3 regions of the Paenibacillus sp. FSL R5-0407 genome follow, and region 1 is predicted to be linked to each of the others. Evidence: riboswitches for the same ligand, from Rfam matches in the RefSeq annotation. Region 1 holds a riboswitch; each other region holds the start of a gene.
The links. Region 1 has a riboswitch for cyclic di-AMP ahead of NYE70_RS05490 (3D domain-containing protein). Riboswitches for the same ligand answer to the same signal wherever they lie in the genome.
Positions count from the first base shown of each region.

Region 2: linked by a shared signal. The riboswitch ahead of NYE70_RS18300 (3D domain-containing protein) and the one ahead of NYE70_RS05490 (3D domain-containing protein) in region 1 are both predicted to bind cyclic di-AMP.
Region 3: linked by a shared signal. The riboswitch ahead of NYE70_RS03775 (hypothetical protein) and the one ahead of NYE70_RS05490 (3D domain-containing protein) in region 1 are both predicted to bind cyclic di-AMP.

Region 1 is NZ_JBBPAX010000001.1:1,127,943-1,136,020, forward strand. Features, by position in the region: gene NYE70_RS05480 (dihydroorotate dehydrogenase electron transfer subunit) at 1-164, opposite strand, end outside; gene NYE70_RS05485 (polysaccharide deacetylase family protein) at 347-1,174, shown strand; gene NYE70_RS05490 (3D domain-containing protein) at 1,225-1,914, opposite strand; cyclic di-AMP (ydaO/yuaA leader) riboswitch at 1,919-2,094, opposite strand; gene NYE70_RS05495 (amino acid ABC transporter ATP-binding protein) at 2,264-2,986, opposite strand; gene NYE70_RS05500 (amino acid ABC transporter permease) at 2,973-3,635, opposite strand; gene NYE70_RS05505 (transporter substrate-binding domain-containing protein) at 3,731-4,561, opposite strand; gene NYE70_RS05510 (alpha-glycosidase) at 5,036-6,781, shown strand; gene glgA (glycogen synthase GlgA) at 6,897-8,078, opposite strand, start outside.
Region 2 is NZ_JBBPAX010000001.1:3,856,121-3,864,198, forward strand. Features, by position in the region: gene rsmI (16S rRNA (cytidine(1402)-2'-O)-methyltransferase) at 1-619, shown strand, start outside; gene NYE70_RS18285 (AbrB/MazE/SpoVT family DNA-binding domain-containing protein) at 819-1,073, opposite strand; gene NYE70_RS18290 (HD domain-containing protein) at 1,398-2,687, shown strand; gene NYE70_RS18295 (TatD family hydrolase) at 2,712-3,482, shown strand; cyclic di-AMP (ydaO/yuaA leader) riboswitch at 3,698-3,906, shown strand; gene NYE70_RS18300 (3D domain-containing protein) at 4,168-5,304, shown strand; gene rnmV (ribonuclease M5) at 5,437-6,003, shown strand; gene rsmA (16S rRNA (adenine(1518)-N(6)/adenine(1519)-N(6))-dimethyltransferase RsmA) at 6,007-6,891, shown strand; gene yabG (sporulation peptidase YabG) at 6,927-7,844, shown strand; gene veg (biofilm formation stimulator Veg) at 7,989-8,078, shown strand, end outside.
Region 3 is NZ_JBBPAX010000001.1:769,765-777,842, forward strand. Features, by position in the region: gene NYE70_RS03755 (MFS transporter) at 1-775, shown strand, start outside; gene NYE70_RS03760 (metal-dependent hydrolase) at 867-1,565, opposite strand; gene NYE70_RS03765 (bifunctional 4-hydroxy-2-oxoglutarate aldolase/2-dehydro-3-deoxy-phosphogluconate aldolase) at 1,686-2,339, shown strand; gene NYE70_RS03770 (Ig-like domain-containing protein) at 2,450-4,753, opposite strand; cyclic di-AMP (ydaO/yuaA leader) riboswitch at 5,033-5,271, shown strand; cyclic di-AMP (ydaO/yuaA leader) riboswitch at 5,389-5,562, shown strand; gene NYE70_RS03775 (hypothetical protein) at 5,733-6,146, shown strand; gene NYE70_RS25990 (potassium-transporting ATPase subunit F) at 6,173-6,250, shown strand; gene kdpA (potassium-transporting ATPase subunit KdpA) at 6,277-7,956, shown strand; gene kdpB (potassium-transporting ATPase subunit KdpB) at 7,976-8,078, shown strand, end outside.

The DNA.
Region 1 (8,078 bases):
TATTCCGCGGTTACGTTAAAAATGCTTAGCGGTCTGGAAAGCAGAGGATAGTGATCCCATGCCCGCAGCATGTAAAATTGACCCATTGTTCCGGCGAATTGTCCCGCCACGGCGAGTCGATAAACGCCTTCTGCTACCTGCTCATTAGCCAATACTTCCGACAAAATTCTCTCTCCTTCCCGAATAACGCCACTTTGTTTGCTGCTCCTTGCTTCATATTAAGATGCAATTTTTCAGCTATCCGAGTCTGTGATAAACCTCACATTTGCATAATACACATAATTAGCCAGTTTCCTGGGCATACCAATTTATAATACGGTTTCCGGGTAAAAGGAGAGGATTTGCTATGTCTAGATCGACCAAACGGCGGATGATCTCCGCTGGAATCTGCGCCGTCATGACGGCTTTGTTTTGCTGTATCCTCTGCTTATTCCCCGACTCCTCCAATGCGTTTACTACGAAAGGCCCCTTAACAGAGGATACTGATTCATTGGATACCGCACCTGCTTCCGCAAAGCCCTTAAATCTGGGAGAGCTTCGGCGAAAATATTCCGAAACCTTTAAATTCCGCGGTCCAGAAGTGAAACAGATCGCCCTGACTTTTGACGATGTGCCCGATCCGCGGTTTACGCCCCAGGTATTGGCTGCACTTCGCAAAGAAGGAGTCAAAGCGACTTTTTTCGTCGTCGGGCACCGGGCGAAGAAGCATCCGGAGCTGCTGAGGGCCATTCACCGGGACGGCCACATCATCGGCAACCATTCCTTTAGCCATGCTTTGTTCAAAAACCGCTCGCGAAGTCAGTTTCAAAACGAAATTTTGCGAACCGAGAATATTATCGCTAATCTCGTTGGTTATCGGCCCAAGTTGATACGCCCGCCATATGGAGAAATTAACGAGGAACAAGTTAAGTGGGCCAAGAAAAGCGGTTATATTATCGTGAACTGGAATGTCGATTCGCTGGATTGGAAAGGACTCGATTCGGAGAAGGTGAAACAGAACGTCCTCAAGGCCGCAGGCCCGGGTTCTATTGTATTGCAGCATGCCGGAGGGGGAACGGGGTCGGATTTATCCGGAACGATTCAGGCGCTGCCTGAGATCATTCAGACGTTGAAAGCAAAAGGCTATCACTTTGTGACTCTTCCCGAGCTTCTGCAAACGAAGAAGTACAAATAACGGAGAGTAGGAATTAAAAAAGCAGCTCCCTTGGGAGCTGCCGCATTCAATTATTTATCTAAAATATACAATTTAACGTCCTGAAATCCGAACTCATTAACGGTTTGCGGGCTGCCCGGAATGAATATATCAATGCGGTTCCCTTTGATCGCGCTGCCCTGATCGGTTGCGGTCGCAACGAAGGCGTTTTTCGGCAGATTGGAATGGCTATGTCCCGTAACAAGCACTTTAGTGCCCATAGGAATTACTTTCGGGTCAACGGCGATCGTCCCCAACTGCAACGGTTTGCCGAAGTAATCAACGGCTCCCCACTTTCCGTTCTCGCTCGCTGCGGAAGAATATGCCGTAGCCTTAACCTCCACGGTTTTGGAGTAAGAGAAATTCTTGCCCCAAGCCTCTACGGTCTTATCCGCACTTGAGACTTTTACGGCTGATAACGGCTGAGGAATTATGTTTTCCTTTGCGCTTGCAGAAGCTGTTGACATAAGGGCTTTGGATCCTTCTCCAGGGATAACGATATCCAGGCCGCCGTAAATATTCGATGCTTTGATGGATGGATTCGCTGTAATCAGCTTGTTCATATCCACGCCGTATTGTTTAGCCAGAAGGTAAAAGGTGTCTCCTTCCTTCGCTTTATGTATCGAATCCGCATGGACAGGTACCGACTGCAAAGCTCCTGCCAATCCGACTGCAATAATTGTCGCCTTAACGGCGCGTGCTAATTTAGTATGCTTATTCATGATGTCCTCCTTCTACTATCGCCTGCGGAGTTAGTTGTCGGGTTAGGGAAAAAAGGATAGGCCCCTGCGCATTTACTTCGCTTCACCCCAAGATAGCCATGTTCTCGTCATTGGACGGGTACAGCTAATCGGAAAATCGTCCCCCGCACCTGCGCTGGCAGGTTTTGGCCTAATCAATATATCACAATTTTGTAACCAATAGGGCAAGCAAATGTTTCCATGATGCGTTAAGCAGCAGCCAATCAGACTATTTTCACCGATGATGTGATTACAATTCTGTAAAAGCGATCGAACTCAAAAAAAACCGCCGGAGCGTTCTCCGGCGGTTCATTCATGTTATAGAGTTAAGTTACAGCACTTTACTGAGAAAATCCTTGGTCCGCTGATTCTTCGGCGAACCGAAGACCTCCTGCGGAGTCCCTTGCTCCATAATGACACCCTGATCCATAAACAGAATCCGGTCCCCAACTTCGCGGGCAAAGCCCATTTCATGCGTGACGATGACCATCGTCATCCCCTTGTCGGCTAGGTTCTTCATCACGTCCAGCACCTCTCCGACCATCTCCGGATCAAGCGCGGAGGTCGGCTCATCGAACAGCATCACATGCGGCTCCATAGCGAGCGCGCGAGCAATCGCGATCCGCTGCTTCTGTCCGCCCGACAGCTGGGAAGGATAAGCGTCCCGCTTGTCTTCCAGTCCGACCGTGCGCAGCAGGTCCATGGCCAAAGCTTCCGCTTTGTTCTTTTCGATTTTTTTTACACGGATGGGAGCCATAGTGATATTATCGATCACATTTTTATGCGGAAACAAATTAAACTGTTGGAATACCATTCCCATTTTTTCGCGGGTTTTGTTGATATTGTGGCGTTTTCCGGTAATGGATTCCCCTTCGAAAGTGATCTCGCCCTCGGTTGGTTCCTCCAGCAGATTCAAACAGCGGAGAAAGGTACTCTTCCCCGAGCCGCTGGGGCCGATCACAACGACGACCTCTCCTTTGGCGATTTCCAGGTCGATCCCCTTCAAAATGTGAAGCTGGCCGAACTTTTTATGCAAATTTTTAACGGTGATCACTGGCTTTCAACTTCCTTTCGAACAGACCCAAAATACGGGACAGTGTGAATGTCAGAATAAAGTACATAACCGCTACAATCAGATACGGCGTCATGCCGTCGTAAGTGATCGTGACCACAGCACCGGACTGGAACATCAGCTCCGTAATACCGATAAAGGATACGATCGAAGATTCCTTAATAATCGTAATAAACTCATTCCCGATTGCGGGCAGCACCGACTTGATCGCCTGCGGAATAATGATAAAACGCAAGGACATCCAGCGATTCATGCCTAGGGACCGAGCTGCTTCTCCTTGCCCCCGGTCTACGCCCTGGATCCCGGCACGGAATATTTCCGCAAGGTAGGCCGAGCTGTTGATCGAAAGCGTGATCGCTCCGGATTCAATCGGGGAGAAGTTGACATTGAACGCCGTCGAAAAACCGTAATGAATTATTAAGAGCTGGACCAACATCGGCGTTCCCCGTAAAAATTCAACCCAAGCATGGCCGATAAACCGGACAATTCTCCACGGGGCCATCCGCAAGAGCGTAACAAGCAGGCCCAAAATAAAACCGCAAAGAACCCCCAGAGCCGCCAGTAGCAGCGTATACTGCAGACCGGTCAAAAAATAGCTGCGGTACTCCCAAAACATTGTAAAAAGCTCCATGTCCCAATCATTCCTCCTATTTTACCTCAAAAGCCTTGACAAAAAAACAGAAAATAGCGAATAGGCTCCGCTATTTTCTGCAAATCGGTCACCGGTTATTTTTCAGCAAGTGCGCTTGCTTCGGTAACGAACTTATCGATCGAACCGTCTCCGATCAGACGATCCAATGTGGCGTTGACCTGGTCAAGCATTTCCTTGTTGCCTTTCTTCACGCCGACGACATAGCCTTCGTCCTCGGTTACCGGTTTGGCGTCCGTAATGCTGATGCCTTCTACGTTCTTGACGAAAGATTCGGCCACAGGGCCTTCGATAATCGCCACATCAACGCGTCCCGATTTCAGTTGCATGATGATATCGTTTATTTTTCCAAGAGAAGTCAGCTTGGCGCCTGTGATCGTCTTGGCAATGTCTTCTTGAATGGAGCCCTTCTGTACGCCGATCTTCAGACCTTCCAATGATTCCATTGTGTTGTATTTATCTTTGTCCTTGGTCGCGGATACGACCGACTGCTCCGCTTTATAATAAATTTGGGACAAGTCGACTTGCTTCGCGCGTTCCGGTTTCGGGCTGAGACCCGAAATGACGAGGTCCACACGGCCGCTGTCCAATTCATTCAGCAGGGAGTCGAAAAGCATATCCTTGAATTCCACTTCGGCTCCAAGATCCTTCGAGATTTCCTTGGCGATCTCAACATCGAAACCGACGATTTCATTGTCACCATTCTCATTTTTGATTTTAAATTCGTAAGGCGGGAAATCCGCGCTCAATCCTACGATCAGCTTTTTGGAAGCCGTACCGGTATTGGCCGATCCTTGACTTTCATTAGCCGGAGTGTTTCCGCCCGCATTGTTTTTATTTTGTCCGCAAGCGGCAAGCACGCTTGTTACCATAATTAACGCTACAATTAAGATACCCCATTTTCTCATCTGTCTCTCTCCCGTCGGTATTTTTTTATTAACCACCATTCGATTTACTGGGCTAATTATAAATCAACCTGTATATATATGCAAAGCTATTTTTATCATTTTCATCATTTTTTCATACTTCACGGATAATAATCATAAAAATGTTAAATTTTATAAAACCATGGTCAATTCAATATGTAGACCAACCGTATTCAATCAAAAGATTTTAATATAAAATTTTACATTTAATTTGAATTTTATTCATACTCTTTTATGAATGCCCTCCTATCAAATATGCAGCACAGTGAATGACGAAATGTATTTTTATTAAATTTTGTAATAAATATTAATTAACGCACTCTTCTTCAAAAAGAAACATACATGGGTTAAGTGGGGGAATAATGGTTCATAAAGGGTCTCATTTGGTTATTAATTAGCTGAAAAACCTGCTCGGTTTTTAAGTTGATTTTCATGCTACGTAAGGAGGTGGCCCCTGTGCTGCTAGAAGCGCTATATCATGTACCCAGGGATAAATGGGCCTATGCTTACGACACAAGTACGATACATTTGCGCGTTCGAACCAAACGGGACGACGTGGAAAATGTATTTGCGATGACCGGCGATAAGTATGATTGGGATGGAACGTACCAGGAAATCCCGATGGAAAAAGCTGCCCATGACCGGATGTTCGATTATTGGGAAGTGGCCGTGAAGCCCCGGTTCAAACGTTTGTCTTATGCCTTTAAACTGACTGCGGGAACAGAAACCGTGTATATGCTGGATACGGGCATTCAGCATGAAGGCCCGACTCCGCCCGGCGAATTGTATGAATTCCCGTATATCCATGAAATCGATGTATTTAAGGTTCCGGAATGGGCGAAAAAGGCCGTGTTTTATCAAATTATGCCCGAACGGTTTGCAAACGGCGATCCCGGCAACGACCCGGAGAATACCCAGCCTTGGGGCGGACAGCCCGGTACGGACAACTTTTTCGGCGGGGATCTAAAAGGCGTGCTGGATCATCTGGACGACCTGACCGATCTCGGCATCAATGCGATCTATTTCACGCCGCTCTTTGTATCCCCCTCCAACCATAAGTACGATACCGTAGATTACAAAAAGGTCGATCCCCATTTCGGTGACAACGAGACGCTTAAACAGGTCGTGGAAGCATGCCATAACCGTGGCATTCGCGTTGTGCTCGACGCCGTGTTCAATCACTGCGGCGAACAATTTCCTCCCTTCCAGGATGTGCTTAAGAACGGCGCGGATTCCAAGTATGCCGACTGGTTCCACATCAACGAGTTTCCGGCTCAGATCCATAATGGAATTCCTACGTACGATACCTTCGGTTTTTTCGGAAACATGCCCAAATTCAACACCGCAAATCCGGAAGTTAAGGAATACTTGCTTGGCGTAGCTGAGTATTGGATTCGCGAAATCAAGCTCGATGGCTGGCGGCTGGACGTGGCCAACGAAGTCGACCACCATTTCTGGCGCGACTTCCGCAAGGTGGTCAAGGAGGCCAATCCGGATGCCTATATTATCGGCGAGGTATGGAGTGATTCCCTGAACTGGCTGCTTGGAGACCAGTTTGACTCCGTCATGAACTACCCCTTTGCTGACAAAGTGCTGGAGTTCTTCAACGGCGGGATGGACGGCTACAATTTCTCCAATGAGATGGGCTCCTTAATTATGCGGTATCCGCAGCAGACGAATGAAGTGGTATTCAATATGCTGTGCAGCCATGATACCCCCCGCCTGTTGACTCGGGTCGGTACGGATAAGCGGAAACTCAAGCTGTGTGTTGTTTTCCTGTTTACCTATATCGGCACACCGTGCATTTTTTACGGGGATGAGGTGGGGATTACCGGGAACGGCGATCCGGACTGCCGGAAGTGTATGGAATGGGATCCAAAGAAGCAGGACCGCGAGCTGTACGATTTTTACAAAATGATGATCGAGCTCCGCAGAAAGCATGGTGCGCTCCGGCATGGGCGATTCCGCTTCCTGCAGGCGAATCCGAATGATCCCTGCATCGTCTATGAACGTATGGATGATCACATGCATTTTACGATCTGGATGAACAATACGGAGGAATACCGGACCTTGACCCATCCTATGGAAACGGAAGACTGGCGCGACGCACTTACAGAGGACCGTGTTAAGCCAAAAGACGGCATGATGAATGTCGGTCTCGATCCGTTTGGTTTCCGGATTCTCTACCGCAAGTTAAAATAAACATCTCGTAATTAAGAATAAATACAACATAAATCCCCCCGATGTGATATTACCTTCGCATCGGGGGGATTTGTATATGCTATAAGTTTCCTGGCTAACCGCCTAATCGAAATATCTACTCCGATTCCGTAAGGCTCCTGTAAATGTCGATATATTGCTCCGCCGAATTGTTCCAGCTATAGTCTCCAGCGAATGCATTAGCCACGATCTTTTTCCATTCTTCGGGCTGATGATAAAACGAAACGCCTCTGCGCAGCGTATACAGCAAATCATGGGCATTGTAGTCCTTGAAGGTGAATCCATTGCCCTCTCCGGTATACTCATTGTAAGCATGAACCGTATCGTTCAGCCCCCCGGTTTCCCGGACAACGGGAATGCTTCCGTAACGAAGCGCCAATAATTGACTGATTCCGCAAGGCTCGAAACGCGACGGCATCAGGAACAGATCACTTCCCGCATAGATACGGCGGGACAGGCCGTCGCTGAACTTGATTTGAACCGACAGCTTCTCCGGATGACGGTGTGCCGCTTCCCTGAACCAATCCTCATAGGCCCGGTCTCCGGTCCCCAGCACAACGAACTGAACGTCGTCAAAATGCAGCCATTCGTCCATAATCCGGGTGACCAAATCAAGTCCCTTTGGCTCAACCAGCCGGGTAATCATGGCGACCAGAGGTACATCCGGAGCCACAGGCAGCCCCACTTCCCGTTGAAGAGCGGCTTTATTCTCCCTCTTTTTATTCAGGCTAGTGCGGTATCGTGCAGCCAGTTCCGGATCTGTCGACGGGTTGTATAGCTTCACGTCGATCCCGTTTACAATTCCGGACATCCGGTCTCCAAGCGAACGAAGCAGGCCGTCCAAGCCATATCCGTAATGCTCCGTCCGGATCTCCGAGGCATAGGTCGGGCTCACGGTCGTCACATGATCAGCGAACACGAGCCCAGCTTTCATGAAGCTCACATTCCCGTTATACTCTACCCCATCCGGTGTAAAGTAGCCATGCGGCAAGCTCAGCAAATCGCCAAGAATTTCGTACGGGAATATCCCTTGGTACAGCAAATTGTGAATCGTAAATACGGTACGAATGTCAGCATACGCCGGGTTCCATCGATAATGTTCCCGCAGCAAAAGTGGAATCATAGCGGTATGCCAGTCATGGCAGTGAAGCACGTCAGGGAAAAAGTCGATGGCCGGAAGAATTTCCAGGACGGCACGGTTTAAATAAGCAAACCGTTCCCCGTCATCCCAATAACCGTATACCCCGTCTCTGCCAAAGTAATATTCGTTATCGATAAA
Region 2 (8,078 bases), 2.7 Mb from region 1:
AGGAAAAAATTTGGCCCTGGTCAGTGATGCCGGTTTGCCGGCCATCTCCGACCCCGGCAGTGACCTCGTGAAACTGGCGGTGGAGAAGGGGATTTCGGTCATTCCAATACCGGGAGCTAACGCCGCTTTGTCAGCTCTGATCGTGTCCGGGCTGCCAACCGAGCGATTTCAATTTATCGGATTTTTGCCGCGGGATCATAAGGATAGGGATAACCTGCTTAATTCGCTGCAGGATGAGGAAAGCACGATGCTGTTCTATGAATCACCTCACCGGGTCATTAAAACGCTGGAGTCCATGTTCAAGGCATGGGGAGACCGCAAAGTCGTGTTGGCACGAGAATTAACTAAGCGTTATGAAGAAATGGCCAGGGGCCTTCTGAGCGAGTCCATATCGTGGCTGGAGGAACATCCGCCGCTTGGAGAGTATTGTATCGTTGTTGCAGGGGCACACCCGGAAGAGGTTAAGGAACGAAAAGATGCCTGGTGGCAGCCTTTATCGGTAGAAGAGCATGTTCGTCATTATGAGGAGCAAGAGGGGCTTTCACGGAAGGAGGCCATGAAGAAAGCCGCAGGAGATCGGGGCGTTTCCAAACGGGATATTTACAAAGAGCTTTTGTAACTCTATTAGATGAACTTGAAATGGATGTTAGGATAAGTACGAAAATATTCGTATTATAATAGAAGGAAATAGAATTTTTTGGTGGGAAAATAAAAAAAAGGGGCCTTCACAGGCTGGGTTCAAGCCTGGAAGGCGCCAAGGAGATATGAAAAAGGTTAGAATTAACAGTTTTCAATAAAACTATTATATACTATAAATCTTAATTTGTCACAGGGGTAGGAAGCTCTGTGAGACATTCATGGCAAACAATTTTGCCTTTGAAGTAAGTAACGTTCTCTGCGTTGCCGCAGAAGATGCAGGCAGGCTCATATTTTTTCAACATGATGCGTTCACCATCGACATAAATTTCGAGGGCATCCTTTTCGCCAATACCGAGCGTACGGCGTAATTCAATAGGAATAACTACCCGTCCCAATTCGTCTACTTTTCTTACAATACCTGTTGATTTCATCATAACCGATGATAGCCCCTCTCGCTATAGTTTAAAAGTGTCATTATTCGACAAACTTCTATCTTTTATGATATTTATAATACCAACCATTGCCAAAACAGTCAACCTATTTATGGTAGAGTTCATTTTTATTTCTAATTTTAATTATTAAACGGGGCATAAAAATCGCGATTTCCCGGAATAAACGAGGTTTTTTGGCTTTCGACATTTTGGAAGTTCCTATTAAGACATCATTCGACAATATTCGACATAAACCTACGATATCAGTCACAAACTCTCTTTATTTTTCAAAATCTTTTTTTGAGATAAGGGAAAGGGGACCTTGGTATGAATAATCAGCTTCGGGAAGAAAAGGTATTTAAGGATCCGGTTCATAATTACGTGCATGTACAGGATGAAATCATTTGGGCGCTCATCAATACGTCCGAATTTCAGAGGCTGCGGCGGATTCGGCAGCTCGGCACCTCGTATTTGACTTTTCATGGGGCAGAACACAGCCGGTTTTCTCATTCATTAGGCGTTTATGAAATTACGCGGCGGATTATTTCTCAATTCGAACGTGCGGACTATGCCGATTGGCCGAAGGAAGAAAGACTCGTCACCCTTTGTGCGGCATTACTTCACGATTTGGGGCACGGCCCGTTCTCCCATTCGATTGAGCAGGCGTTTCAAATGCATCATGAAGACTGGACCTGTAAAATCGTGCTCGGCGATACGGAAGTCGGGGAGGTACTGCGGCGGCTGGGAGAGGATTTTCCGGATAAAGTGGCGGCCGTCATCCGCAAGGATTATGAGCACCCGATCGTGGTAAATTTGGTATCCAGCCCGCTTGATGCAGACCGTATGGATTATCTGCTGCGGGATGCCTATTTTACAGGAGTCAATTACGGAACGATCGATATGGACCGGATCCTCAGAATGCTCAGGCCGTTTCAGGGGCGGATCGTGGTCAAGGAGTCGGGCATGCATGCGGTTGAGGATTACCTGATGTCCAGGTATCAAATGTACTGGCAAGTTTATTTTCACCCGGTTACCCGGAGTTCGGAAATTATTCTGCGGCAGATTTTCCGCAGGGCTAAGGAACTTCACGAGAGTGGGCATCAATTTGCGTTCTTGCCGGATCCATTACCGGGATTGTTCAAACGGGATCTGACCGTGCAGGAGTACCTCCTGCTTGACGAAGCTTTGGTGCAGACTGCCTTTATGCAGTGGAAGAGAGAATCCGATGGACTGCTGAGCGAGCTGTGTTCTCGATTTTTAGATAGAAAGTTGTATAAATATGTAGAAGTGGAATCGTTAGATCTGGAAATGATCGACGACATCCGCGTCGCATTCAAGGACGTCGGACTCAATCCGGATTACGATCTGGAAATTGATTTTCCGACTGATCTGCCTTATGATGTGTTTCGTCCGGACGGGGAATTTAGGGACAAGCACATCCTTCTATTGGACCGGCAGGAGCAGATCCGGGAAATCTCCGAGGTATCGGACATTGTGCGTTCCATCAGCGGACTGCACCGGGGGAAATATCATTTGTACTATCCCGATAATAAAATTGCGCCGGTTATCGAACGGCTTCCGGAGCATATTCACGAAATATTTAAGCAAACCACATAAGAATACACCTAAGGAGGTAACAGCATGGAGTTATTTGATACGCACACGCATATGGATGCGCCGCAATTCGACGGCGACCGTGAGGAAGCGATTCATCGCGCATTGGAACAAGGGGTAACGCGGATGATCAATATCGGTTTTAACCGCGAGACCATTCCGACTACGATGAAGCTGGCGGAGTCGTATGAATTCATTTATGCGGCGGTCGGCTGGCACCCGCAGGATGCGATTACGATGAAGGAAGAGGATTTGGACTGGATTGCAGAACTCTGCAAACATGAGAAGGTTGTAGCGATCGGCGAAATCGGACTCGATTATTACTGGGATACTTCGCCAAAAGACGTGCAGCATGAGGTTTTTCGGAAGCAAATTCGCCTCGCCCGCGAGTTGAAAATGCCGATTTGTATCCATAACCGGGAAGCCCATGAAGATGTCGTCCGCATTCTGCGGGAAGAGAAGGCGAACGAGATCGGCGGCGTCATGCATTCCTATTCGGGAAGCTGGGAAATTGCCAAAATGTGTCTGGATTTGGGATTCCATTTGTCGTTTGGCGGACCGATCACGTTTAAAAATGCAAAGCAGCCCAAAGAGGTGTTGGCGAAGACTCCAATGGACCGATTATTGATCGAAACGGATTCCCCTTATTTAACACCACACCCTTTTCGTGGGAAAAGAAATGAGTCCGGACACGTCCGTTTGGTCGCCGAGGCTGCTGCCGAGTTAAAAGGGGTATCTCTCGAAGAAATCGCTGAAATTACCACCCGAAATGCGCTGGAACGATTTGGAATTCGATGAAATCGGGAGCAAAAGCGGTGAAAAAAGAAGCAATCGCGAAAGATTAATGCTCTTTAACTAATTAGCGAGAGATTATTACATTTTTTTAACCATTTATTAAAATAAACGTTGTTGATTCGTCCTTTACAACATGCATCGAAACAGGATAGAATCTTTTCAGTAATCGATTTGGGGTCGCTCATTTGCTGTTGGCGATTCCGGTTACATGGTTCCATGAACCAGTCTCGCTTAATCTCCACTTGTGGGGAACGGGGGAACCAAGTACGACACGCCGGGAAGGCCCGGCCAGATCGTAATTGATTTCTTTTTGGGTCATTGGGGTGAATTCAAGGTCATTGCGCCATGAGCGAATGAACTGAGGAAGGGCGGCACTCTCGCGTCCTAACCCGACAGCTAACCTCGTAAGCGTACATTGAGAGGGCAAACTCGTGCATCCTATTACACCAAGACATTCGGAAGCCACGAAAGAGAGCCTCTTACTCTTTCTTTGGGCTTCTTTTGTTTTTGAATAAAAGTAATAGGGTCATCATACTGTGTTAAACAGGAGGTGACGGTGCCGGGCAGACTGGGGCAGGATGCGAAGTGCAGCTCATTCAAAATGCATTTCGTAAAAATGAATTGTAGTCACGTCATATGTATCATGAATCGACCTAGACGGCGGGACTATGTAAGGAGGACGGAAGAAATGGGCTTTTTCCGCAAAAAGGAATCCCATGAATCGCGCTCATCCAGCATGTCTTACGCAATGCGGTGGAAACAAGAACATTTACGTCAAATTTCGGTTATCGGATTGTTGGCCATCGCGGTAGTACTCATCATCCTGATTTGGTCTTACAGCCAGAACAATAAAAAGATTTACTTGGTTGTTGACGGGCAAAGTCAAAAAATCGAAACCCGTCATTCGCTGGTCAATCAAGTACTGGAAGAACAGTCTATTGTGTTGGGTCCCGAGGACGCGGTATCGCGGCCGCTCGCTAGCTCCATCCAAGATGGCAACCGGATTGTCATTGTACGCGCGGTTCCGGTAAACGTGAGTGTGGACGGCACGAGCAAAGTGCATTTTACAACCAAGGACAGTGTGCAGGAAACGATTGAAGAGCTCGGCGTTACTATGGGGCAGGAGGATAAAATCACTCCGGCTTTGACCAGTAAGGTGTCGGCGAATTTAGATATTAAAATCGTCCGTGTCACCAAACATAAGGTACAGACCAAAGAAAGCGTACCTTTTACCGTCGTGAAAACATCGGACAATACTTTGCTTAAAGGGAAAACTAAAGTAGTGGCCCCGGGAAGCGAAGGTGTAGTCGTCCACAACATCGAAAAGGTATATGAGGACGGAAAATTCGTGTCAAAGCAATGGCTCGGCAAAGAAGTTGAAAAAGCAGCTTCGCCGAAGGTAGTCGCCGTAGGCACGAAGAAACCGACAGCCGTTGCGTCCGCCAGCATTTCCCGCACTTCGAACGCGGTGAATATCAGCGGGCTTACGACGAAAGGCGGCGTCTCGTTTAAATATAAAAAAGTACTTAAGAACGTAACTTTGACCGCTTATTCCGCCGAAGAAGACGGGATCGGTACGAAGACGGCTTCCGGTACCCGAGTCACGGAAGGAAGAACGATCGCGGTCGATAAGAGCGTCGTACCTTTGGGCTGGTGGGTTTATATCGAAGGCATCGGCTTCCGTAAGGCCGAAGATACCGGCGGTGCCATCAAAGGCAACAAGATGGACGTTTATTACGACTCCCTGAAATCCGCGAAAAACTTCGGACGGAAAAAGGGCCGGACGGTGTATGTAATCGGTCCGACCAAGCCGGAGTTGAACTAACCGGGCGCGTTTACTTTGCTCAGGGAATGATATACTATTAGGATGATGAATAAGACACGGATAAGAAGAGGATGAATTCCTCTTCTTTTTGTTGTAATACAACCATTTTATTGCGGAAAGGTATGGGGCAACATGATTAAGGAGGTCATTGTGGTGGAAGGCCGCGACGATACCGTGGCGGTGAAACGGGCCGTTGAAGCCGACACCATCGAGACCGGGGGATCCGCGATCAATGAGGCGACGTTACGCAAAATCGCGCTCGCGATGGAACGCCGCGGGATTATCATCTTCACGGATCCGGACCACGCGGGGGAGCGAATCCGCAAAATCGTAGCGAACCGGGTGCCGGGCTGCAAGCACGCTTTCTTGCGGGAGGCGGATGCGACGAAGGGCGATGACATCGGTGTAGAGAATGCTTCGCCGGAAGCGATCCGTGAGGCGCTCTCCCGCGTCCGCAGTGAGGTCGTAGGAGCGGCGGAAGACGCGCAGGACCAAATCGATTGGGAGGATTTGATCGGCGCCGGACTGATCGTACATCCCGAGGCTGCCGCCCGGCGGCGCTTTATGGGGGAACGGCTGGGAATAGGGTATTGCAACGGCAAACAGTTTTATAAGCGGCTGGCTATCTTTCGGATTAGCCGGGAGGAGTTTGCGGCTGCACTGGCGGAGTTGGAGAAAGAGAATGAAAGAGGCGAATAACCGATGACCATGAGAGAAGATGTATCTACACCGCGCCGGACGAAGGAAATTATTCAACGGCACGGTTTTTCATTTAAGAAAAGTCTCGGTCAGAACTTTCTGATCGATCAGAATATACTGGGCAAGATCGTCGGCGCGGCCGGCCTGGACGAGTCCAAAGGAGCGTTGGAAATCGGTCCGGGCATCGGCGCCTTGACCGAGAAGCTGGCTCAGACGGCCGGGCGCGTAGCCGCCGTGGAAATCGACCAAAGACTCCTGCCGATCCTGAAAGAGGTGCTGGAGCCGTATCCGCACGTCCATGTGATCCAAGGAGACGTGCTGAAGCTGGATCTGCAAGAGCTGTTCGCAAACGAATTTAGCGGCTGTAACGGCGTCAGTGTGGTGGCCAATTTGCCATACTACGTGACGACCCCGATTTTGATGAACCTGCTGGAGGCGGGCCTTCCGTTGGAGAACATTGTGGTCATGATCCAGAAGGAAGTGGCGGAGCGGATGGCTGCCTCTCCGGGAAGCAAGGCATTCGGAAGCCTCAGCATCGCTGTCCAATATTACAGTGAGCCTGAGCTTGTCTGCACGGTACCTCATACCGTCTTTATCCCGCAGCCGAATGTGGAATCGGCCGTCATTCGTTTGAAGGTACGCAGCACGCCGCCTGTATCCGTGGAGGATGAGGCCTTTTTCTTTGAGGTAGTTCAGGCGTCCTTTGCTCAAAGACGTAAGACGATTTCCAACAATCTTAAGAGCCGTTTTTTCCCTGGGGAAGGACGGGAGAGGCTGGAGTCCCTGCTCGGCGAAGCTGGCATTGAGCCTTCCCGACGCGCTGAAACGCTGGATTTGCAGGAGTTTGCGAACCTTAGCAATACGCTGTTGGCTGCAGGATTAAAATAGTAGAGCTGTAACCAATCCCCTCATTCGCCCATAGGATGGAGTTAGAGGTGATTGATTTGACGAAATTGGGAGACTTGGTCGTCCGTAAATCGTACGGAGGGGACGTTACCTTTCGTATTGAAAAAATAGTGCGGGAGCAGGCCATCATCAAAGGAACGGAGTTCCGGCTGCTGGCCGATGCTCCCTTGACCGATCTGGTCGGGGTTAGCCCGAACACGCCGGGCGAAAAAACGCAGCGAGCCCGGATCAAGGCTACCGAATCGCTGCAGCAGCTGACTAAAGACCGCCTGGAACTGACAGAGCGAAACCAGTCCACTTTGGGACGGGAATGGTTCCCTCCGGGAGAACCTTCATTTTTCGAGGTACCGGGCAAGGTGCTTCACTTGGACGGGGATGAGCGTTATTTAAAGAAGAGCCTTGACCTCTACGAGAAATTGCGCGTACCCGCGCATGGTTACTTTGTCACGGAATCCTCTATGGCTAATGCCCTTTACCGCCTGCTTCCAAGCATTCAGCCCGACATCGTCGTGCTGACAGGTCATGACGGGGTTCTGAAGAATCGCCCCACAACCGACTTATACAACTTATCCAGCTATAAAAACTCGAAGCACTTTGTGGAGGCGATTCAGACCGCTCGGAAGTATGAGCGGAATTTTGATGCCCTTACCATCGTCGCAGGTGCTTGCCAATCGCATTTTGAAGCCTTGCTGCAGGCGGGGGCCAATTTCGCAAGCTCCCCGGCCCGCGTGCTGATTCACGCCCTGGACCCGGTCTATATCGCCGCCAAGGCGTCTTTGACGTCCATACGCGAAACGATCCACATAACGGATGTCCTTAGTCATACGGTCAGCGGAACTCAGGGCGTAGGGGGAATCGAAACCCGGGGAAGCTACCGGATCGGCTTGCCGAAACTCATGGATTTATCCGCTTTAAAGGTCATTCCTTCGATGTAATTTCACATTTTAGTGGGCTCGAGAAAAGTGTCGAAAAAAAATCGTTGACAACCGTTTTTTTCTGCTGATATAATAATCTGTTTCGACTTGACAGGTGACTCCCTTTCTTGTATAATGGACAAAGAAGGAAGGTGGTCACAGGCAATGGCTAAAAATGCGCTGTCAGAAATTAAACACAGTCTCGACGCTCACGTTGGACAGAAGATTATGCTGCGTGCAAACGGAGGTCGCCGA
Region 3 (8,078 bases), 360 kb from region 1:
GATTTTATCTGCTTTGATCGCCTATTTCGTCATTCCGAAATTCGGCTGGCAGGCCGCTTTTCTGATCGGGGCGGTACCGGCTCTCTACGCGCTCTATTTGCGCAAATCGATTCAAGACCCGCCGCGGTTTACTCAGAACATGGCCGGGGGCAGGCAGAAAAAGCTGTCGGTCCGGGAACGGTTCGTATCGGTTTGGGCTGGACCGCACAGACGATCTACGATTATGCTTTGGATCCTTTGGTTTACAGTCGTTTTTTCGTATTACGGCATGTTTCTGTGGCTTCCTAACGTTATGATGCTCAAAGGCTTCAGCCTGGTGAAGAGCTTTGAATACGTACTGATTATGACGCTCGCGCAACTGCCGGGATATTTCACGGCCGCTTATTTTATCGAAAAATTCGGCCGGAAATTCGTGCTTGTCGTGTATTTGCTGCTGACTGCGGCAAGCGCTGCCTGGTTCGGCAATGCGACAAGCGAAGGCATGCTCATTGCGGCAGGAATCTGTCTGTCGTTCTTTAATCTTGGAGCATGGGGCGGGATGTACGCTTATACGCCCGAATTATATCCGACCCGGGTTCGTTCTACGGGAGTAGGTTTGGCTGCTTCCTTCGGCCGGGTGGGAGGCATTATCGGCCCTTACCTTGTCGGTATGCTGGTTGCCCGGCAGGTGTCCATCGGTGCAATATTCTGGATCTTCTTCATTACTATCCTGGTTGGCGCCGTGGCGGTATTGCTGCTGGGAAGCGAGACAAAGGGCAAGGAGTTAACGGACTGAACCTTTAATTATTGTTTTGAATGTTCATAAATAAATAAACTCCACAGACCTTCGCCAGGAAGATTTGTGGAGTTTTGTTTTGCTTTTGCAGTTATTGGTCCAGGCTGGAGGTGTCCAGGCTTTCTCCTGGTTTGAGCACATGGCCGATGATGTTTTTGTGTTTTAATTGATCCACAAATTTCGCTCCGTCTTGGGCGACGAGTCCGAAGGTATTGTAGTGAATAGGGACGACATGCTTGGGATGAAGCCATTCGGCCGCAAGCAGCGCATCCTCCGGTCCCATAGTGAAATAATCACCGATCGGCAGGAAAGCAAGATCGATCTGTCGCCGGTCTCCGATCAGCTTCAAGTCGCTGAACAATGCCGTATCGCCGGCATGATAGAGAACGAATCCGCCGAGATCCAGCAAGATTCCTGCTGCTACGCCCAGATACACATTGGTGCCGTCAATCTCTACGGATGAGCTGTGGAGGGCGGGGGTCAAGGTCAATTTCCCGAACGGGAAAACGAACGATCCGCCCAGATTCAAGCCAGCGGTTGTTAATCCTTTGTTTTTGAAGAAGTCAGCCAACTCCACAATACCGATGATCGTGGCCCCGTTGGCTCTGGCAATAGCTTCAGCATCTCCGATATGGTCGAAATGTCCATGGGTTAGGAGTACATAATCGGCTTTGATTTCATCGGCTTTGGCCGAAGCCACCGGATTTCCTGTCAGAAAGGGGTCGATGATGAGTGTGAATTCGCCCGTATCGATAAGCACGGAGGAATGTCCCAAATAAGTCAGCTTCATAATTATCACTCCTATGGAAAGGTTTACACTACCTTTTCATTATATCGGGTCAAGCTCCTCAAGTCATGGTCTATAGGTTAAAATATAGGCAGACTCAAATACATATTAAGGGGGAACGAGATGACAACTTCCTTATTGGATCGGCTGAAGGCGGAGAAAATCATTGCTATCCTGCGCGGTGTGCCGAAGGAGCAGGGGAAAGCTGTTGCCGAAGCGCTTAGCTTGGGAGGGATTGTGTTTGCCGAAGTGACGTTGAATACGGAAGGCGCGCTAGGAATGATCTCAAGCTGGAGGGAGACATTCGGAGAACGGATGAAGATTGGGGCAGGCACCGTGCTGGACCTCGAGGAGGCCAAAGAAGCGGTCCGGGCTGGGGCGGAATATCTGGTTTCCCCGAATCTGGATGAGGCGGTTGTGGCTTATGCGCTTGAACAAGGAATAGCCGTTTTTCCCGGAGCGATGACGCCTACGGAAATCGTGAAGGCCTGGAAAGCGAGAGCGACTGCGGTGAAGGTGTTTCCGATGGCCTCTCTTGGAGTGGGTTACCTGAAAGAGATAACCGCCCCGCTCGACCGGATTCCTTTGATTGCGACGGGAGGCGTGCGTCTCGACAATATTCATGGATTTTTAGAGGCGGGTGCTACAGCGGTCGGATTAGGCGGATGCCTGGTAAATCCTGCTCTCATTCGGGAAAAGCGTTACGAAACGATCACTCAGAATGCAGCGGATATGGTTGGCGCGGTAAGATCTTGGCGTCCGGGAGATCTTAACTAACACCGGGCTATTGCGACTGGCAAATCGACAGTTAAAGCAGTTGCCAAAATGTAAAAGGGACTGCCTACAGGTCTTATTGACCCGTAGGCAGTCCCTTTCGTTTACTCAGATCACTCATTTTCGGGCCAAGACACGGTAACGGTATGCGGACGGTCATAAGCGGAAGCCCAATAATATCCCTGGGCGGCGATCCGTTGCGGCCAGAAGCCGACAAGCCCCGCTGCCTTAGGTAGCGTTTCGGAAGTAGCGGTGGCGGATCCGGCAGCATTTGTGATCAGATCTACATATTTTCCGCCGTTGTAGGTAAACCGGCCATGAACGTCAGCAGTAATTCCTTCGCCGGTTTCCAGATCGATGACTTGTAGCGTTACTTTTCCCTGCGTGCCGTTAAACACGATGTTCATGTCCCCGATAATCATAGGGCGCAGGGTCGTATTTCCGGTCACGGCTGAAACTTCGCTAGAAAGTGGACCGATGTTCCCGCTGATATCGACGGCGGCTACCTTGTAATAATAAACGGAGTTAGGAAGCAATCCGGTATCGCGATAAGTCAGGTTTCTCGACGTTCCCCCGATGTTGGAATCATCCGGCGTAAATCCGGGCTCGGTGCCGCGGTAAATAATATACTCCTCAATATCGGAATCGTCGGAGGCTCTGCCATAGGAAAGTTCAATGGTACTGAAATCGAACGCAGTGGCTTGCGGTTCCCTGCTTACTCCGGTAGGAGGAGCTGTATCCGGCGGATTCATGGTCCACTTAAATCCACTAGGTCCCCAAGCGGAAGGAAGCCAGCGTATCGAGTCATAATGGTGCATCGCAATGCCGCCGAAAGCCGGATCTCCGGAAAAGGCAGTATAAACTTTATCCAGTTCACTCTCCATATAGGTCCGGCCTTCCTCCCGGAATGTGATTGTTTCGGGGTCTCCGCTGTTGGCAATGTCCAGCGTTTCTACCCCTACGATGACCGAATCCGGTTTCCCGATCGCATTGGCATAGGCAAGCTCGGCCTGAGCCTGAGGTATAATGCCAGGGCCGCCCTCGGCGGTGTCCCGGTAATCCATGATTGAAATATAATCGCTGATGTCCTGTACATGCTCGGACAGCCACTTGGTCTGACCGTTCCAGGTAATATTGCTGGAAGTGTCGCTGCTATCAAACCATCTTGGGATCGCCGGGCCGAAAGGAAGGTCAATGCCGGCGGCGTCTCTGCGCTGAATCATTTTTTGAAGCACATCTAAATATTGAAGCTGTACGGCCGGTTTATCGGTCTTAAACTCAGGTAAAATATAAGGCTCGATATCGACATTCACCCCATCAAACTGCTCATCTGCGGAGGAGGAGAGGTTGTAATTGATGACCTTTTCCATCTCATGGATTGCATTGCCGTGATATGGAGCCAGGGCGCCATAATAGGGAGGTACGGTTCCTCCGGCGATACAGGCGTGGACCCGATAGCCGTTGTCATGCGCCCACTTTACGAACTCCCGGACAGCCTCAGGCTGGTCTTCAAGGATGTCTACACCCTCATACGGAAAAACGCCGATATAAAAGGTGGTGATCGGATCGGAGCCGAAGGTTCCGGTATCATCGGCAAGCGCTTTTAACGCCGATTTGGAGCCCGGGTTCAAAAAGAGATTGTAGGCGGCTTTTTCCCAGATCCACATCGCACGGTCTTGCTTTTCAAGTGTAACCGGTTCGGGAGCCCAGTTCCCGGTATGAGCATAAACCGTAGTGCTCCGGCCTTCATTGCCGAATTCGTCGAAGGCCCTTGCCTCCAGACTGGAGGTCCGGTTACCGAGATTTTTGGCGTCCCATTTGAATTGATAGTGGTTCCCGGTTTGCTTTGCTTTCATCCATGGCCCGCCGTTGATTCGAATCTCTACCAGCTCAACGGAATTCTTGGCGTCGACGGTGATTTTTACAGGGACCGAGCCGTGGACGGTTTCATCGTCCGAAGGATTTGTAATCTTCACAACAGGGAGGCTGGCTTCGGGATTATTGACATACACCGATGTCGTAGCCGTGGAGATTCCATAACGAGACGAACTCTGCACTCCCTTGGCAATCAGCGAGATGTTGCCGTCGTATTTGGATACGTCGACATCCGCATACCAAGTGCCGCTTTCGGGTCCATTTAAGTCCTCTCTTACGGAGTTAAGCTGTTCGGTTCCATTAATAATCAATTTGATGTCATAAGTTTCGGTATACCCTCCCGTAACCCGCAGCCATCCCGGAGGTACCTGATCACCTTCCGCCGGAGAATCGATGGTCAGCATGGATTCGGCGTGAGCGTAGGGGATCTGAGCCACGAGGATAAAAGAGAAGCAAAGGAATAGAGAAGCAGTCAACCCTTTGAAAATCAATGAACCTACAACTTGATTCAATAAGGCTTTCTTTTGTTGACGAATCGGCATGAATACCCCTCGCTTTCTATCCGGAATAATTGTAAACGTTTACAATTGTATTGTAGCCGTAGTATTTTTCTTAGGGCAATAACCGTTTAATGACCTTTAATATAATGGAATGAAAAATGAAGCATTAAAGAGATATGACGTAAATGAGAGAGTTTAACCATTATGAAAACGCTCCCGTTTCATATAATTGGCAATTGCAAACTGTTTTTAACCGGTTGCCTGACTTTACTGGATTCGGCGCCGGAGTTATGATTCAATCCATGAAACAAATATAATACCATTTGTCGATCGCTGAATTTCCCGGCAACGGGAAAACGGGGGAACCAAATTGCGGCGCATCTATCTTGGCTCCTAGGCCAAGAAGCCGTTTCGTTCGTTTGCCGTCTTTAATGTGAGAGTTAAAGACCGCAAACGGACAGGGGTGAATCCCGGACGGAAACCATGGATTCCGTTCGGGTAGGGCGACTCTCACCGCCCGAATCCGACAGCTAACTTCGTAAGCGTGGATGAAGAGAGGATGGGTGAACTGTCAGCCGTATGAGTAGGCCACAGAGCGCCAAGGTGCCTCTGTGGTTTTTTATTGCCTAAATTGAAAAATTGACTGAAATTGTTATGAAAAATCGAAATGAAAAATAATGTCTTTTTCGCTGAATTCTGCGAACGCAGAAGCGGGGGAACCAACGAAACGCCGATCTGGGATCGGAACGTTTCATGGGGTGAATCGCCGGAAATATCCTTAATTTCCAGCGTAGGGCGACTCTCGCGCCCGAATCCGACAGCTAACCTCGTAAGCGTAATTGGGAGAGGCAACCGCCATAAGCTCACCATGGTTATGAACACCATGCCAGAAGCTGCGGAAAGGTTCCTTCCTTTCCTGCGGCTTTTTTGCTGTGCAAAGTACTGGATTGAGCTTACTAGTAAAGTCTACCTCACCAGGAGGAGCTTTAGGTCTTGCTATTATCTGAGGGAGGAAACAAAGGTGGAGGAAGATTGTATCCTCATTGCTGCGCCAAATCAGGCAGGGCTGAATTTTGTACGGCTGCTGTTGTCTAAGCGGCGGAATGTTGCGGTTCTCGTGAACAACAAAACTGAGGAGAAACGGGCTCGTAAATTGGGGGCGGTTCAAGTGATCCGGGTGAAGACGGAGGATGAAAAAACTTGGAGGATTCCCGAATTTCGGATCGGGAGGGTCTTTATTTTTGAAACTACGCTAACTTTAACATGTCGATATTTGCAGTTATGCCGTCAATGGACATCGAGTCCAATAATCGTGATTACGCCGGAGCGGCATCCGAGAATGATTTACAAGGGCCTTGGAGCGACTTATGTGATTCATTCCGGTTCCTGCGAGGTCGGATTTTTAGCAAACGGCATTCCGGAAACCGGGGATTAACAGGAATTAAAGGAGGGGGATACGCCATGATAGGGATCGGGTTGGTCGTCCTGTTCGTATTTCTTTATTTGATCTATGCCTTGATTCATCCTGAGAAATTTTAAAAAGCCTACTTTTGAGGGGGATCCCAATGGATTTAGTGCAAATGTTAGTTGTGATCGGCGTCATCATTGTACTGGTGAAACCGCTGGGCACTTATTTATACCATGTGTTTTCCGGGGAATCGAACCGTACCGACAACATATTCGGAGGTTTCGAAAGACTGATCTATAAGCTGGTCGGTTTCAAACGCCGTGAAGGCATGAGCTGGAAAAAATACGCCTTTAGCATGATTGTGACGAACGTCGTTCTGGTGGGAGTAAGCTATTTGGTTCTGCGGATTCAACAGTTTCTTCCCTTGAATCCTAATGGGATGGGAAACATGGAATCGTCGCTTTCATTCAATACGGTCATCAGCTTTATGACCAATACGAATCTACAGCATTATAGCGGAGAGTCGGCCCTGTCTTATTTCTCTCAAATGGCCGTCATTACGATGATGATGTTTACCTCAGCCGCCAGCGGCTTGTGTGTAGCGATATCATTTATCCGCGGTTTGACGCAGAGAGGGCAAACGATAGGAAACTTCTTTGAAGATTTTATTAAAGCACATGTCCGTGTATTTCTGCCGTCAGCTTTGCTCGTTACCTTAATTCTCGTGGCACTGCAGGTTCCACAGACGTTGGACCCGACCTTGACGGTTCATACGCTGGATGGCGCGTTGCAGCGAATTTCGATGGGGCCCGTCGCCTCGCTCGAGTCGATCAAGCATTTGGGGACGAACGGCGGGGGATTTTTCGGAGTGAACTCCGCACATCCGTTTGAAAATCCGAACGGTTTGAGTAACGCCGTGGAAATGTGGTCGATGTGGATGATGGGTGCTGCATTGCCATACACATTCGGATTGTTCGCCAAGAATAAGAAACAAGGCTGGGTCATTTTCTCCGCCATGATGATTCTATTTCTCGTCTTTTTATCCACCGTCTATTTCTCGGAAAAAGCGGGGAACCCGGCAATCAACGCACTGGGTATCGATGCTGCACAAGGAAGCATGGAAGGGAAAGAAGTTCGCTTTGGGATCGCCGGATCCACGCTGTTTACCACTGTAACGACGGCCGCTACGACAGGGAGTGTCAACAATATGCATGATACTTTAACGCCGCTCGGCGGGATGGTTCCGTTGGTTCAAATGATGCTGAACGTCGTATTCGGCGGAAAAGGCGTCGGCCTTATGAACATGATGATGTACGCCATTCTAGGTGTGTTCATTTGCGGCCTGATGGTCGGCCGGACGCCGGAATTTCTGGGCCGCAAAATCGAGGCCAAGGAAATGAAGCTGATCGCCATTGCGATATTGGCGCATCCGTTTATCATTCTTGTGCCGACTGCGATCAGTTTTATGACGGATCTGGGGCAAAGTGCAATCACGAACCCCGGTTTCCATGGTTTATCTCAGGTGCTGTACGAATACACTTCCTCTGCCGCAAATAATGGGTCCGGCTTTGAAGGACTGGCGGACAATACACCGTTCTGGAACATTACGACCGGGCTGGTCATGTTGTTTGGGCGTTATGTTTCCATCATAGCCTTGCTGGGCGTTGCGGGTTCCTTGATGTCCAAGGAGCCGATTCCGGAAACGATCGGTACCTTACGTACCGACAACCGCCTGTTCGTCGGCATATTGATTGGAACGGTGCTCCTTATCGGTGCGCTCACTTTTTTACCGGTCATTGCTATGGGCCCGGTTGCCGAGTTTTTAACTTTAGGATAAGCGAAAGAGGGGTTAAAGGATGTCGAACAGTCGTAAAACTATGCTTACTGGTCCAATCATTCGTAAGGCTGCGGCGGAAAGCCTGGTCAAGTTGAATCCGGCCACAATGATGAAAAATCCCG